3 regions of the Burkholderia sp. SR8 genome follow, and region 1 is predicted to be linked to each of the others. Evidence: riboswitches for the same ligand, from Rfam matches in the RefSeq annotation. Region 1 holds a riboswitch; each other region holds the start of a gene.
The links. Region 1 has a riboswitch for cobalamin ahead of Q3A80_RS05640 (TonB-dependent receptor domain-containing protein). Riboswitches for the same ligand answer to the same signal wherever they lie in the genome.
Positions count from the first base shown of each region.

Region 2: linked by a shared signal. The riboswitch ahead of cobA (uroporphyrinogen-III C-methyltransferase) and the one ahead of Q3A80_RS05640 (TonB-dependent receptor domain-containing protein) in region 1 are both predicted to bind cobalamin.
Region 3: linked by a shared signal. The riboswitch ahead of cobG (precorrin-3B synthase) and the one ahead of Q3A80_RS05640 (TonB-dependent receptor domain-containing protein) in region 1 are both predicted to bind cobalamin.

Region 1 is NZ_JAULUC010000003.1:314,638-318,807, forward strand. It holds gene Q3A80_RS05635 (LysE/ArgO family amino acid transporter) at 1-452, shown strand, start outside; gene Q3A80_RS05640 (TonB-dependent receptor domain-containing protein) at 511-2,439, opposite strand; cobalamin riboswitch at 2,791-2,982, opposite strand; gene Q3A80_RS05645 (AraC family transcriptional regulator ligand-binding domain-containing protein) at 3,091-4,131, opposite strand.
Region 2 is NZ_JAULUC010000007.1:108,469-112,638, reverse strand. It holds gene cobO (cob(I)yrinic acid a,c-diamide adenosyltransferase) at 1-429, opposite strand, end outside; gene Q3A80_RS11165 (cobalamin biosynthesis protein) at 463-840, opposite strand; gene cobA (uroporphyrinogen-III C-methyltransferase) at 837-1,646, opposite strand; cobalamin riboswitch at 1,757-1,991, opposite strand; gene Q3A80_RS11155 (TonB-dependent receptor) at 2,061-4,170, opposite strand, start outside.
Region 3 is NZ_JAULUC010000007.1:84,257-88,426, reverse strand. It holds gene Q3A80_RS11070 (precorrin-8X methylmutase) at 1-540, opposite strand, end outside; gene cobG (precorrin-3B synthase) at 533-1,906, opposite strand; cobalamin riboswitch at 2,014-2,202, opposite strand; gene cbiE (precorrin-6y C5,15-methyltransferase (decarboxylating) subunit CbiE) at 2,407-3,642, shown strand; gene Q3A80_RS11055 (cobalt-precorrin-5B (C(1))-methyltransferase) at 3,642-4,170, shown strand, end outside.

The DNA.
Region 1 (4,170 bases):
CCGCGTTTCCGGCGCTGACCGTCGCGCTGAAGATCGGCGGCGGCGCATTCCTCGTGTGGCTCGCCGCGAGCATCGCGCGGCAGGCGCCTGCGGCCTCCGCGCCACCGGGCGGCTTGCCGCGCACGACCGTGCTGCGCGATTTCCTGACGACGTTCGGCCTCACGCTGTCGAACCCGATGACGATCCTGTCGTTCGTCGGTATCTTCGCGGCGCTCGGGCCGCTGGCGGGCACGGAGGCCGGCGCGATGGGCCCGACCGTGGCGTTGATGGTCGCCGGCGTGTTTCTGGGTTCCGCGATGTGGTGGCTGTGCCTGAGCAGCGCGAGCGCCGCGTTGCGCACGAGGATGTCGCTGACGTTCATGCACCGGTTGTCGCGCGTATCGGCCGTCGTGATTGCCGGGTTCGGCGCGATCCAGATGGTCGCCGGCGTGCGCAGCGCGGTCGGAGCCTGATGCGCACGTGACGCATCGACGCCCGCGACCGTGGGCGCCGATAGGCCGGCGGCGCGCGTCAGAACGTGTAGCTGACCTTGCCGAACGCGGTGCGGCCGAGCGTGTTGTAGCCGTATGCGGTCATGTACTGACGGTCGAACAGGTTCGACAGCGACGCGGACACCGTCAGATGCGCGTTGATCCGGTACGACGCGCGCAGGTTGACGGTCAGATACGACGGCAGATAGGTCGCGTTGGCCGGGTCGTCGAACGTCGTGCCGCCGTAGGTCAACGACGCGCCGGTGCTCAGCGCGTGCAGCTTCAGCTCGTCCCATGTGTGGTCGACGTTCACGCTGACGGTCTGCCGCGGCCGGCGGTTCAGCCAGCCGTCGTTGGTTTCGTCCTGTGGATTCAGAATCCCGATCGCGACGCTGACGGGCGTCGAGCGGCCGATCGTGCCCTTGTACGACAGGTCGATCCCGCGGATATGCGCGCGGCCGATGTTGACCGGCGAGAACGTCGCGGGGTTGTACGCGATCAGGTTGCTCACGCGCGTGTCGTAGATCGCGGCGCTGAAGGTGCCGTACGCGGTGTTCGCGTCGAGCGCGGCCTCGACCGTATTGCTGCGCTCGGGATTCAGGTCCGGATTGCCGTAACCGGGGTAGTAGAGGTCGTTGAACGACGGCAGGCGGAACGCGTTGCCGTACGACACACGTGCCGCATACGCCGGCGTGATCGCCCAGGACAGTGCCGCGTTGCCGGTGTTCACGGCTTTGCCCGCGATGATCTCGTGGCGGCCCGCGACGAACATCGTCACGCTGCCGAGCGTGGCCGACTGATGCAGCGAGAATGCGGAATCGTTGCGGGTCGGCACGCCGTCCGGCACGTCGACCGGCAGGAACGCCTGCTCGCGCGTGAAGTCGTACGCGAGCTTCGTCTCGCCCGACAGCGGCAGGCCGAACAGGTGGAAGCCATGTTCCTGGTGCGTGAGCGACGTCGACGTGCTGATGCGCTGCGAGTCGATCTGGTCGGTCGCGATGGCCGGATCGTTCGCATACAGGAACTGACGGTCGTTCGCATAACCGACCGACTGGTCGAATTGCGTGTCGGGCGTGATGTCGAGATGGAACGCGATGCCGGTCGTCAGTTGATGATCGAGCTCGCGGTTCGCGAAGCCCGCGTTGTCGAACGACAGGTCGGAGCGGTGGTACAGCGCGAACGTCGAGATCGACCAGTTGTCGCGCGCATAGCCGAGCCGCGCGTCGAGGTCCTGCGCGTGATACGGGTTGCGGCCGTTCTCGTGGTACGGCAACACGGGCCGCGTCGAATCGATGCCGGCCGTGTTGTAGTCGTGCAGCCCGAGCGCGTACGTGAGGCCGCCGAGGGCGGCGAGCGGCCCCGTCGACGGCACGGTGCCCGACGTGCGCAGCTGCGTGTCGAAGGTCTTGTTCGAGCCGCCGCCGAACGACACGGTGGTCTGGTTCGGCTGGCCGGCCGCGCGGCGCGTGAACAGCTGCACGACGCCGCCCATCGCGTTCGCGCCGAACGAGGCGGCGGCCGGCCCCGAAATCACCTCGACGCGCTCGAACGCGTCGGTCGGCAGGTCGGCCCACGGCGCGACGCCGGTGGTCGGCGAACCGATCCGGATCCCGTCGATGAAGGCCGCGACCTGGCTGGCCGACGAGCCGCGGATGCTGACCGACGCGGACGAGCCCGGGCCGCCGTTCTGCGACACGGTCACGCCCGGCAGCGTCGCGAGCGCCTGCGTGATGCTCGGGTCGCTCGGCGACAGGCGGTCGAGATCGGCACGCGTGAGCACCTGCGTCGTCGCATAGCGCTGGTCGAACGACTCGGGCAGGTGCCGCGTGTCGGTCACGGTGATCGTCGGCAGGTCGGTGGCGTCCGCGGGCTGCGGCGGCTGCGCGAGCGCCGCGTCGCCGGCGGCATGCGCGAGCGGGGACAGCAGCGCCGTGGCGGCGGACGTGGCGAGAAGGTGGCGAAGGTTCATGGGGCAGCGAAACGTGATCGTGTTGCGGGTACGGCGAGCGTATGCGGGGCGCGGTGCGGCCCGTGCGGGTTCGTCGGGCGGGTCATCGCGCGGCCGGGCAGTGCGGGCGAGCGCGGCGCGTGTCGTCGTCGCACGTGCGGCACTCGCCGGGCACAGCCGGCGGCGCGGCGCGGCACACGGGCGCGGCCCGGCCGCGCATGCGGGCGGCGTGGCGGCGCGATGCTTCCGGCGGGGAAGCGGATCCGGCAAGTACGGACATCGGAAGGGTCCTGAGGTCGGGCCGTCCATGCAACGGGGCGCCCGCCAAAGGCGGTGCCTGGCGCGCCGGGACACCCCGCCCGGTGCGGCTGCTTGGACCTCGGGTCGATGGCAGGTCTCCTGGCTCGCGGGTCGTTATGCGCGCCGGCCTTCCCGGTCTCCCAGTGGCATGCGGTGGCGCGGATTCGCCGCTTACAGTTGCGGGGGCAGCCGCAGATTCGAGGCATGGCCTCCCTGCGTTCCCTTTTGATCCCGTCTCCGGGAACCATCAGCGCGCAAGCGTAATGGCGAGCGCTTGCGGGCGTCAATTGCCCGGCAGCGCGCGGTGCGAAAAAACGTCAGTGTTCGCGGGACGCTTTCCGGAACCGTGCTTTTGCGTATGCGGGCCCCGATTCACGTCGGACGAAGCGGGGCGGCACCACCGCCGTTGCGCCGGAACCGGCTTGGCGCGACGCCCGTCCACCGCACGAACGCGCGCCGAAATGCTTCCTCGCCGCCGAATCCCAGATGCGCGGCGATCCGCGCGACCGGCCAGTCGGATTCGCGCAGGCAGCGCCGCGCGACGTCGGCGAGGCACTGCTCGCGCAACAGGTGATAGCCGCTGCGTTCGGCGGCCAGCCGCCGCCGCAACGTCGCTGCGCTGACGCCGAGCCACGCGGCCAGCTCCGCGAGCGCGGGCAGCGCCTGCTCGCGCGCGAGCGCCGCGTCGAGAAAGCCGCGCACCTGCTGCGTCCACGACACGACGGCCGGCGCCGCATCGATCAGACGAAACGGGAAATCGACGAGGAACGCGGCCAGTTCGCCCGGCTGGCGCACCACGCGAGCATCGAGCCGTGCCGCGTCGAACGCGAAGCCGTAGGTAGCGCGGCCCACGTCGACCGGCGCGTTGAACAGCCCGAGCAGCGGCATCGCGTCGTCGCGGCGCGGATGGGCCAGCCACACGTCGTGCGGCCGCAGCGGCTGCCCGATCAACCAGCCGAACAGCTGCAGATAGCAGAACAGGCCCGTCAGGTCGACGAGGCATGCGGCCGGGCTGCGCGTACGGCGCAGCGAATCCATCCGGAACGCCGCCTGCCCGTCGCGCACCGTCAGCGACAGCGCGCCGGCGCGCGGCGTCAGCATCGCGCAGAACTCGGCCGCGCAGCGGATCGCGTCGGCGAGCGTCGCGCAGCTGAGCAGGCAGCGGCACATCAGGTCGACTTCCTGCTTGCGCATCGGCGGATGGCCGTTGCCGCGCGCGACCTGCGCCTCGAGCCGCTCGATCGCGTCGCGATACAGCGCGACGAAGCCGTCGCGCGTCGGCATTGCCGACGGCGCGGCCGAGGTCCCGCGCGATTGCTCCGGCAGCGCGCCGCTGCGCGTCAGCTCGTCGAGCAGGCGGGCGCCGAGGCCCGGTAGTACGCGCCCGCGGGCCGGCATTGCGTGCTGTTTCATGTGTGTTCCGTTTTGAACGCGATGACAGGGGCCGATGAG
Region 2 (4,170 bases), on a different contig from region 1:
GAGCGGCAGGTATTCGTACTTCAGCACGGTATTCAGCTCGTCGAGGATCACCATCCGGTAGTCGCCGCTGTCGATCATCCGGCGCGCCTCGTCCCAGCCCTTGCGCGCGGTCGCGATGTCGGCGTCGCGGTTCTGCGTGTTCCACGTATAGCCGTCGCCCATCGTCACGAAGTCGCATTGCGCGACCGCGCCGAGGAAATCGCGCTCGGACGTATGCAGCGCGCCCTTGATGAACTGCACGACGCCGAGCCGCATCCCGTGGCCGAGCACGCGCACGGCCATCCCGAACGCGGCCGTGCTCTTGCCCTTGCCGTTGCCGGTGTTGACGATCAGCAGGCCCTTTTCCTGCGTGGCGGCGGCCTGTTTCTTTTCATGGCCGGCGCGGCGGCGTTCGGTCATCCGCTGATGGGATTCGGCATCGGTCTTCATCGGGAGTCGTCCTGTCGAAAGCGAAACAAAAGTTCAGAGCGGGCCGGCGAGCGCGACCGTCACGCCGCCCACGATGGATTTGGGGCCGAGCAGCCGCCCGGCAGGCGCTGCAAGCTGCGCGCACGGCTCGGCCACGCCGGCCACGCCGAAGCGCGCGAGCGCGGCAGCCGACGGGCCGCTCGACGCGGGCGCCGTGCACTGCGCGAGCTGCGCCGCGTCGAATGCGACGAGCGGCCAGCCGCGCCGCGCGCACAGCGTGCGCAGCGGCCGCGCACGCGCCTTGTCGGCGAGCGTCGCGACGACGGCCGGCTCCGCGTCCGGGTACTGTGCGAGCGCCGCGCGAATCGCGGCGTCGAGCTGCGCGGCGCTCACGTTCGCGCGGAAACCGACGCCGAGCGCGACGCGCATCATGCACGCGTGCCGAGCGCGGCACGCACCGCCGGATCGTCGGCGAGCGCCGCGACGCGCCCGATCACGACGATCGCGGGCGAGCCGATGCCGGTCGCGCTCACGCGTTCGACGATCGTATCGAGCGTCGCGAGCACGTGCCGCTGCACGTCGCGCGTCGCGTTCTCGATCGCCGCGCACGGCGTGTCGCCGGCAAGGCCGCCGTCGCGCAGCGCGGCCGCGATCGCATCGAGCCGGCGAATGCCCATGTAGATCACGATCGTCATCCGCGTCGCGGCGAGCGCGCGCCAGTCCGGTTCGTCGGCGCCCGCGCCGTGGCCCGTGACGAAGATCACGCCCTGCGCGTCGCCGCGATGCGTGACCGGAATGCCGAGCGCGGCCGGCGCGGCGATCCCGGCCGTGATGCCGTTCACGACTTCGACCGGGAAACCGGCCGCGCCGAGCGCGAGCAGTTCCTCGCCGCCGCGGCCGAACACGAACGGGTCGCCGCCCTTGAGCCGCGCGACGCTGCGGCCCGCGCGCAGGTGCGCGAGCATCGCCGCGACAATCGCTTCCTGCGGCGTCGACGCATGGCCGCCGCGCTTGCCGACATGCTCGATGCGCGCGTCGGCGCGCGCGTGGCGCAGCACGTCCGGGTTCACGAGATCGTCGACCAGCAGCACGTCGGCCGCGGCGATCGCGCGCACGGCTTTCAGCGTGAGCAGATCGGCGTCGCCGGGGCCGGCGCCGACGAGCCAGGCGCGGCTCACCGGGCGCGGCACGGCGCGCACCGTGCGGTAGCGGTGGAAAGGGGACAGCGAGCGGCACATCGGCGGCCGGCGGACAGGCAGGGCATGGCGGATCGGGCGAAACCCGCGCACGCGCGGGCGGAATGCGCACCCGATCCGTCCCCCGCGGACAGGGCGTTCGGCGAGCCTTTGGCTCGCCCCTTGCGTCGGCCGGTATCCGGGCTGGCCGCTTGCCAGGCCGCAGCCTTCCCGCCCTGGCGGGCAGTGGCATCGCGGGCGGCCTGGGCGCGTGCGGGGGAACCGCGGCGCGCGGGCGGCGTACCGTTGCGGGGACAGCACAGGCCCGGCGGATTCCCGCCTCCTGTTTCCCGTTTAACTGCATGCGCGGGAATGCGCATGCGAGCACCGAACGCGGCGCATACGATAGCACAGGCTTGCACGATGCAAGCCGCCCGGCGCGCCGGCTGCGCGGGGCCGGCGCGTGGGCCGCCGGGATCAGAACCTGTACGCCGCCGTCAGCGTGAACGTCCGCGGCGAACCTGGCATGATCTGCGCAGTGCTCGTCGCGTTCGAGTAATAGTCGCGATCGGTCAGGTTGACGGCCGCCAGCGTCACTTCGAGGTCGCGTGTCCGGTATCCGGCCTTGCCGTCCCAGCGGACGTAGCCGGGCAGCTTGAGCAGATTGTCCCGCTCGGCATGGCGCGCACCTTCGTAAATCAGCCCGAGTTCCGCGAAAAAGCCGAGCAGCGGCGCGTGGCTGACGAACAGGCTGCCGTTCGACGACGACACGCCTGCCGGCCGCTTGCCCGCGTACTTCGGCTCGGCATCGACCACCCGCGCGTGCTGCCATCCGATGCCGCCGCGCACGAACCAGTCGCCCGCGAGCCGGCCCGCGACGCCCAGTTCCAGTCCGCGATTGCGCTCGAGGCCGGTCAGGTCAAAAAATCCCGGCCGGATCGGATCGGCGACGCGGCGGTTGTACAGGTCGAGCTGGAACAGCGCGAGAGTCGTACTCAGTGCGCCGCCGCGCCAGTCGCTTTTCACGCCGACTTCGTATTGGCGCGTGTATTGCGGGCCGAGATCGTTGGCATTGCCGCGTGCGTTCGGCGTGATTCCGATCAGGTCGCCGCCGACCGGCGCAAAGTTCTTGCTGTACGACGCATACATGCTGTGCGCAGCGACCGGCGACCACACGACGCCGAGCCGCGGGCCCCACGCCGTCGTCGTGCGCCGCGAGCGCAGGTTGTCCAGAACGTTGCTGGAATCGACGTCGAAGCGTTCCCAGCGCAGGCCGCCGAGGAGCTTCCACGATCGTCCGAGCTCGACCCGGTCCTGCGCGAAGACCGCATAGTCGCTGACACGATGGCGGTTCATCGCGAACGGCCGGAGGGCCGAGCCGGCAGGTACGGCGCTGTCCGGTCCAGTGATCGGGACCGGTGCCGCGCCCGCCTGCAGGAGCTTCGGCGCGCGCCGTTGCCAACCGTATTCGATGCCGAGCAGCAGGTCGTGCAATGCCGGCCCTGTCGCGAGCCTGCCGCTCAATTCGATGCCGGTCTGCACATTGAGATGCGTCATGTCCTGCACGTAGCGCGCACGCGGCACGTGTCGGTAGTCGCGCGGTTTCGCGACGTAGCTCTGCGTGACGTAGGTATTGTCGAACGTGCTGTGCAGATCCAGCACGCTCAGCGCGTGCCGGACCTGCCAGTCGCCGCCGAGCGCGTGGGTGAAGACCGAGCGCCAGTTCATGTTCGCGTCGCGGATGGTGTCCTGGCCCGCTGCGCCGAAAAACGTCGTCCGCGACGCGGCCGGCAGCGAGAACGCGACCGGCCTGCCGGCCGCGTCGACCTCGGCGACCGACGCGGGCAGACCGCGATCGGGCACGCGCTTGTAGGCGTCGTATTCGAACTGCAGCAGCCAGCTTCGCCGCGCGTCCTGCCATTTGATCGAAGGCGCGACGTACTGGCGTGTGCCGTCGACGTGGTCGCGGAAGCTGCGTGCATGTTCACGCCCGGCGTTGAGCCGCATGCTCCATGCGCCGGACAGCATCCGGTTGAGATCGACCGATGCGCCGAGACGTCCGTCACTGCCTGTTGCGGCCGAGACATTTCCGAAGTTCTCCGGCAACGGTTGCTTGGTGATCCGGTTGATGACGCCGCCGCCGCTGCCGCGCCCGTACAGCGCTGCGGCCGGCCCCTTCAGCACTTCGATGCGCTCGATGTTGCCGAGGCTGCGCACGTATTGCGCATCGTCGCGCATCCCGTCGAGCAGCAGGTCGCCTGCGCCGGAAAAACCGCGAATGCGGAACGAATCGAAGCGTGTATCGGACGTGTTCGACATGCCCGGCACGCCGGCCAGCGCATCGGCAAGCGTGCGGCCGCCGTAGGACAGCGCTTCGTCGACCGAGACGCTGTCGACGGTTTGCGGTACGTCACGCGGGTCGCTGGCGGTGCGGGTCGCCGTGCTCACGCTGTCGGGACGAGGATCGTACGGGTGGCGGCGGCTGCGCACGTCGATCGCGGACAGTTCGTCGTCGAACTCGGCCGCCGCGAGGGGGGACGGCGCAACGCCCGCAATCGAGCACAGCGAAAGGGCCAGCAAAGGAAAA
Region 3 (4,170 bases), on a different contig from region 1:
GCCGCGGCTGTCGGCGTCGAGCATCGCCTTCGACTCCGCGGCACCGATGAAGCCGACCGGAAAGCCGAGGATCAGCGCGGGGCGCGGCGCGCCGGCGTCGATCATGTCGAGCAGGTGGAACAGCGCGGTCGGCGCGTTGCCGATCACGACGACGCTGCCGGCCAGGTGCGGGCGCCACAGTTCGAGCGCGGCGGCCGAACGCGTGTTGCCGAGTTGCCGCGCGAGATCGGGGACTTCCGGTTCGCCGAGCGTGCAGATCACGCGATTGCCGGCCGGCAGCCGCGCGCGCGTGATGCCTTCGGCGACCATCTTCGCGTCGCACAGGATCGGCGCGCCGGCCGCGAGCGCGGTGCGGCCCGCCGTGCCGGCGCCGGCCGAGAAGCGCAGGTCGTACACGACATCGACCATCCCGCACGCATGGATCACGCGCACCGCGAGTTTCTCGAGATCGGGCGGAACCCGCGACAGGTCGGCCTCGGCGCGGATCGTCGCGAACGACTGGCGGTAGATTTCCTGCCCGTCGCGAATGTAGTCAAGCATCGGTGGTGTCCTGGCTGTGCCGCGCGCCCGTCAGTCGGGCCGCGGCCTGGTCAATCGTCAGATGGCGCGCGAGCGGGGCGCCGAGGCCCGCGCCGGCGTCGCGCCGGTAAAGATCGTAGTGCGCGGGCGCGACCGCGACGAGCGTGTGCGTCGCCGGATGCGGCAGCGCGCAGTGGCGCTCGCAACCGGTCACGTGCACGTCGAGCGGATGGCCGACGCGCGCGGCGAGCGCGAGCGCATCGCGTTTCGTATCGGCGTGCGACTTCGCGCAGCCCGCGCTGCCGGCGCACGCGACCAGCGCCGCGAGCGGATCGGACGGCGTGCACACGAGACCGAGCGCCGCCAGCGCGTCGAGCACGGCAGCCGCGCGTTCGTGGCGCACGCCGTGCACGAACACGCCTTGCCACGGCGTCATCGTCAGCGTGCCGTCGCCATCGGCTTCGGCCAGGGCCGCGAGCCGTTCCAGCTGCGTCGCGTCGAGCCGCCCGAGCACGAACTGCGCGCCGACGCTGCAGCGGTTCGCGTCGCGCGACGCTCGCGCGCCGAAGCGCAGCGCGGCGTCGGCATGCGGCCGGCGCCAGCCGGCCAGTGCGCGATCGGCTTCGAGCGGGAAGGGCGCGTAATGCTGCGCGCGCGCGCGCAATGCCGGTTCGGCGCCGCTCGCGAGCAGCGCACGCATCCGCGTGACGTCGGCCGGCGCCAGATCGAGGAACGCGAGCAGCAACGCGCGCACGAGCGCGACGGCCTGGTCGGGCGCGACGTCCAGCGAAGCGGGGCGGTCGTCCGGCGCGACGGGCGGGCAGCCGGCCAGGCCCGCGGCCATGCGCAGCGCGCCGTCGCCGCGGCGCCAGGCGGCGAGCCAGATGTCGTGCGGATGATCGAGCGCCGCGACGGATTCGCCGCCGTCGAGCTGGATCGCGAATTTCGGCGACAGTTCACCGCGGCGCGGCTCGCGCGCGAGCATGTCGAGCAACGGCGTGGCGAGTGCGCGGCTGTCGAGCAGCGCGTGGGGATCGCGCCCGGCGAGCGGGCTGAGCATCAGGTTGCGGACGTCGTCGCTCGCGGCGAGCGCGGCGCGGCTGTCGTTCGTGACGGCGGCAGCGCCATCGGCGCTCGGGCGCGGGCCGAGCCCCGCATCGAGCAACGCGTCGGCCAGCGCATCGGCCGCGCCGTCGCGGATGCCGCGCAGCTGGAGATTCGCGCGGTTGGTCGCGTCGATCGCACCGGAACCGTACGCGCGGGCCGCTTCGGCGATCGCGCGCGCCTGCCGTGCGTCGACGCTGCCGCCGGGCAGCTTGATCCGGCACAGTCCGCCGTCGGCGGCCGCGACGACGCGCACGAGCCCCGGGCAAGCCGACGGGCGCACGACAGGCGAGGCAGGATTCGAATCGGGGGCGGATCTCAACGGGATACCGGGACAGTGTCGCGCCGCGGCCAACGCATCGGTACACCCCGCCCGACGCCGACTGGCACGCACGCACTTTCAGGCCGGCAGGTCTCCTGGCTGACAGGTCGACGCCTGCTCCCGGCCTTCCCGGTGAAACCAGTGGCGTGAGGGGGAGATCGGCTCGCTGTCTACAGTTGCGGGGGCAGCCACAGCGGCGCGATGCGCCCTGTGTTCCCTCTTCGGCCCCGAAGGGCACCGGCGAACGAACGGCCGTAGGATACCCGATTTCACCGGCGCTTCGCGACCGCAGGACGGGCACCGCGCTTGCAGCGGAACACGGCCCGGCGGCGGCAACCCCGCAGATGAAACGCGCGGTGGAACACGGTACCATGCCGACTTTCGCAATGCGGACCGCCGCATCGGCGCCCTCACGGCCGCCGCGCGGCGACTCGATGGAACCGGACGATGGGGAAGGGTGCATGACGGCGTGGCTGACGGTAGTGGGCATCGGCGACGACGGTTACGCGGGGCTCGGTCGTAGCGCGCGGCGTGCGCTGCTCGATGCGACGCGGGTCGTCGGCGCGAAGCGGCATCTCGACATGCTGCCCGCGCGGCTGCGCGCCGAGCGCGAAGCGTGGCCGTCGCCGTTCGAGCTGTCGGGCCTGCTCGCGCGCCGCGGCGCGCCCGTGTGCGTGCTGGCGAGCGGCGACCCGATGCTGTTCGGCGTCGGCGCGACGCTCGCGCGTGCGCTTTCTCCGGACGAATGGCGCGTGCTGCCCGCGCCGTCGTCGCTGTCGCTGGCGGCCGCGCGGCTCGGCTGGGCGCTGCAGGACGTCGGCACGGTGTCGCTCGTCGGCCGTCCGCTCGCGACGCTCGCGCGCCACCTGCTGCCGGGCCGGCGCCTGTTCGTGCTGAGCGCCGACGGCCGCACGCCGGCGACGGTCGCCGCCGAACTCGCCGCACGCGGCTTCGGCCCGACCCGCATCAGCGTGTTCGAACATCTCGGCGGCCCGCTCGAGCGGCGCATCGACGGTCTCGCGCAGGACTGGAACATCGACGAAACCGCCGCGCTGAACCTCGTCGCGCTCGACTGCGAGGCCGGCCCCGATGCGCCGCGCCGCGCGCTGACGCCCGGCCTGCCCGACGACGCATACCGCCACGACGGCCAGCTCACCAAGCGCGACATGCGCGCGCTGACGCTCGGGCGCCTCGCGCCCGCACCCGGCGAACTGCTGTGGGACGTCGGCGCGGGCAGCGGTTCGATCGGCATCGAATGGATGCGCGCGCATCCGTCGTGCCAGGCGATCGCGATCGAGTCGCATGCGGAACGCCAGCGCTTCATCGAGCACAACCGCGACGCGCTCGGCGTGCCGGGCCTGCAACTCGTCGCCGGGCGCGCACCCGATGCACTGTCGGGCCTTGCTGCACCCGACGCGATCTTCATCGGCGGCGGTGCGACCGCGGCCGGCGTGCTCGGCGCATGCTGGTCGGCGTTGAAACCCGGCGGCCGGCTCGTCGCGAATGCGGTCACGCTGCAGGGCGAGCTCGCACTCGCCGCGTGGCGCGACGCGCACGGCGGCACGCTCACGCGCGTGTCGCTCGCGCATGCCGAGCCGCTCGGCCGCTTCGACACGTGGCGGCAGCCGTTGCCCGTCACGCTGTACGACGTGCGCAAGCCCGATTCCACCGGCACGGACCTCGCGGAACCCGCGTGATGCGCGACGAAACCCCCGAACAGCCGGCGCCGCTGCGCTTCGGCTACACGACCGGTAGCTGCGCGACCGCGACGTCGCTCGCGGCCGCGCGCCTGCTGCTGACGGGGCACGCGGACGATGCGGTCGAAATCGTGTTGCCGAAGGGGCAGCACGTGATGATGCGGCTCGAGTTCTGCCGGGCCACGGCCGACGGCGCCGAGGCCGGCACGATCAAGGATGCCGGCGACGATCCGGACGTCACGCACGGCGCGCTGATCTTCGCGCGCGTCGCGCTGGCCGCCGCGCCGGGCGTGCGCTTTCATGCGGGGCCGGGGGTCGGCACGGTCACGCGCGCGGGGCTCACGCTGGCGATCGGCGAACCGGCGATCAATCCGGTGCCGCGCCAGATGATGACCGCGCACCTCGACGCGCTCGCGGCCGAATGCGGCTATGCAGGCGGCTTTGAAGTAACGATCGGCGTCGACGGCGGCGAGGCGCTCGCGCTGAAGACGATGAACCCGCGCCTCGGCATCGTCGGCGGATTGTCGA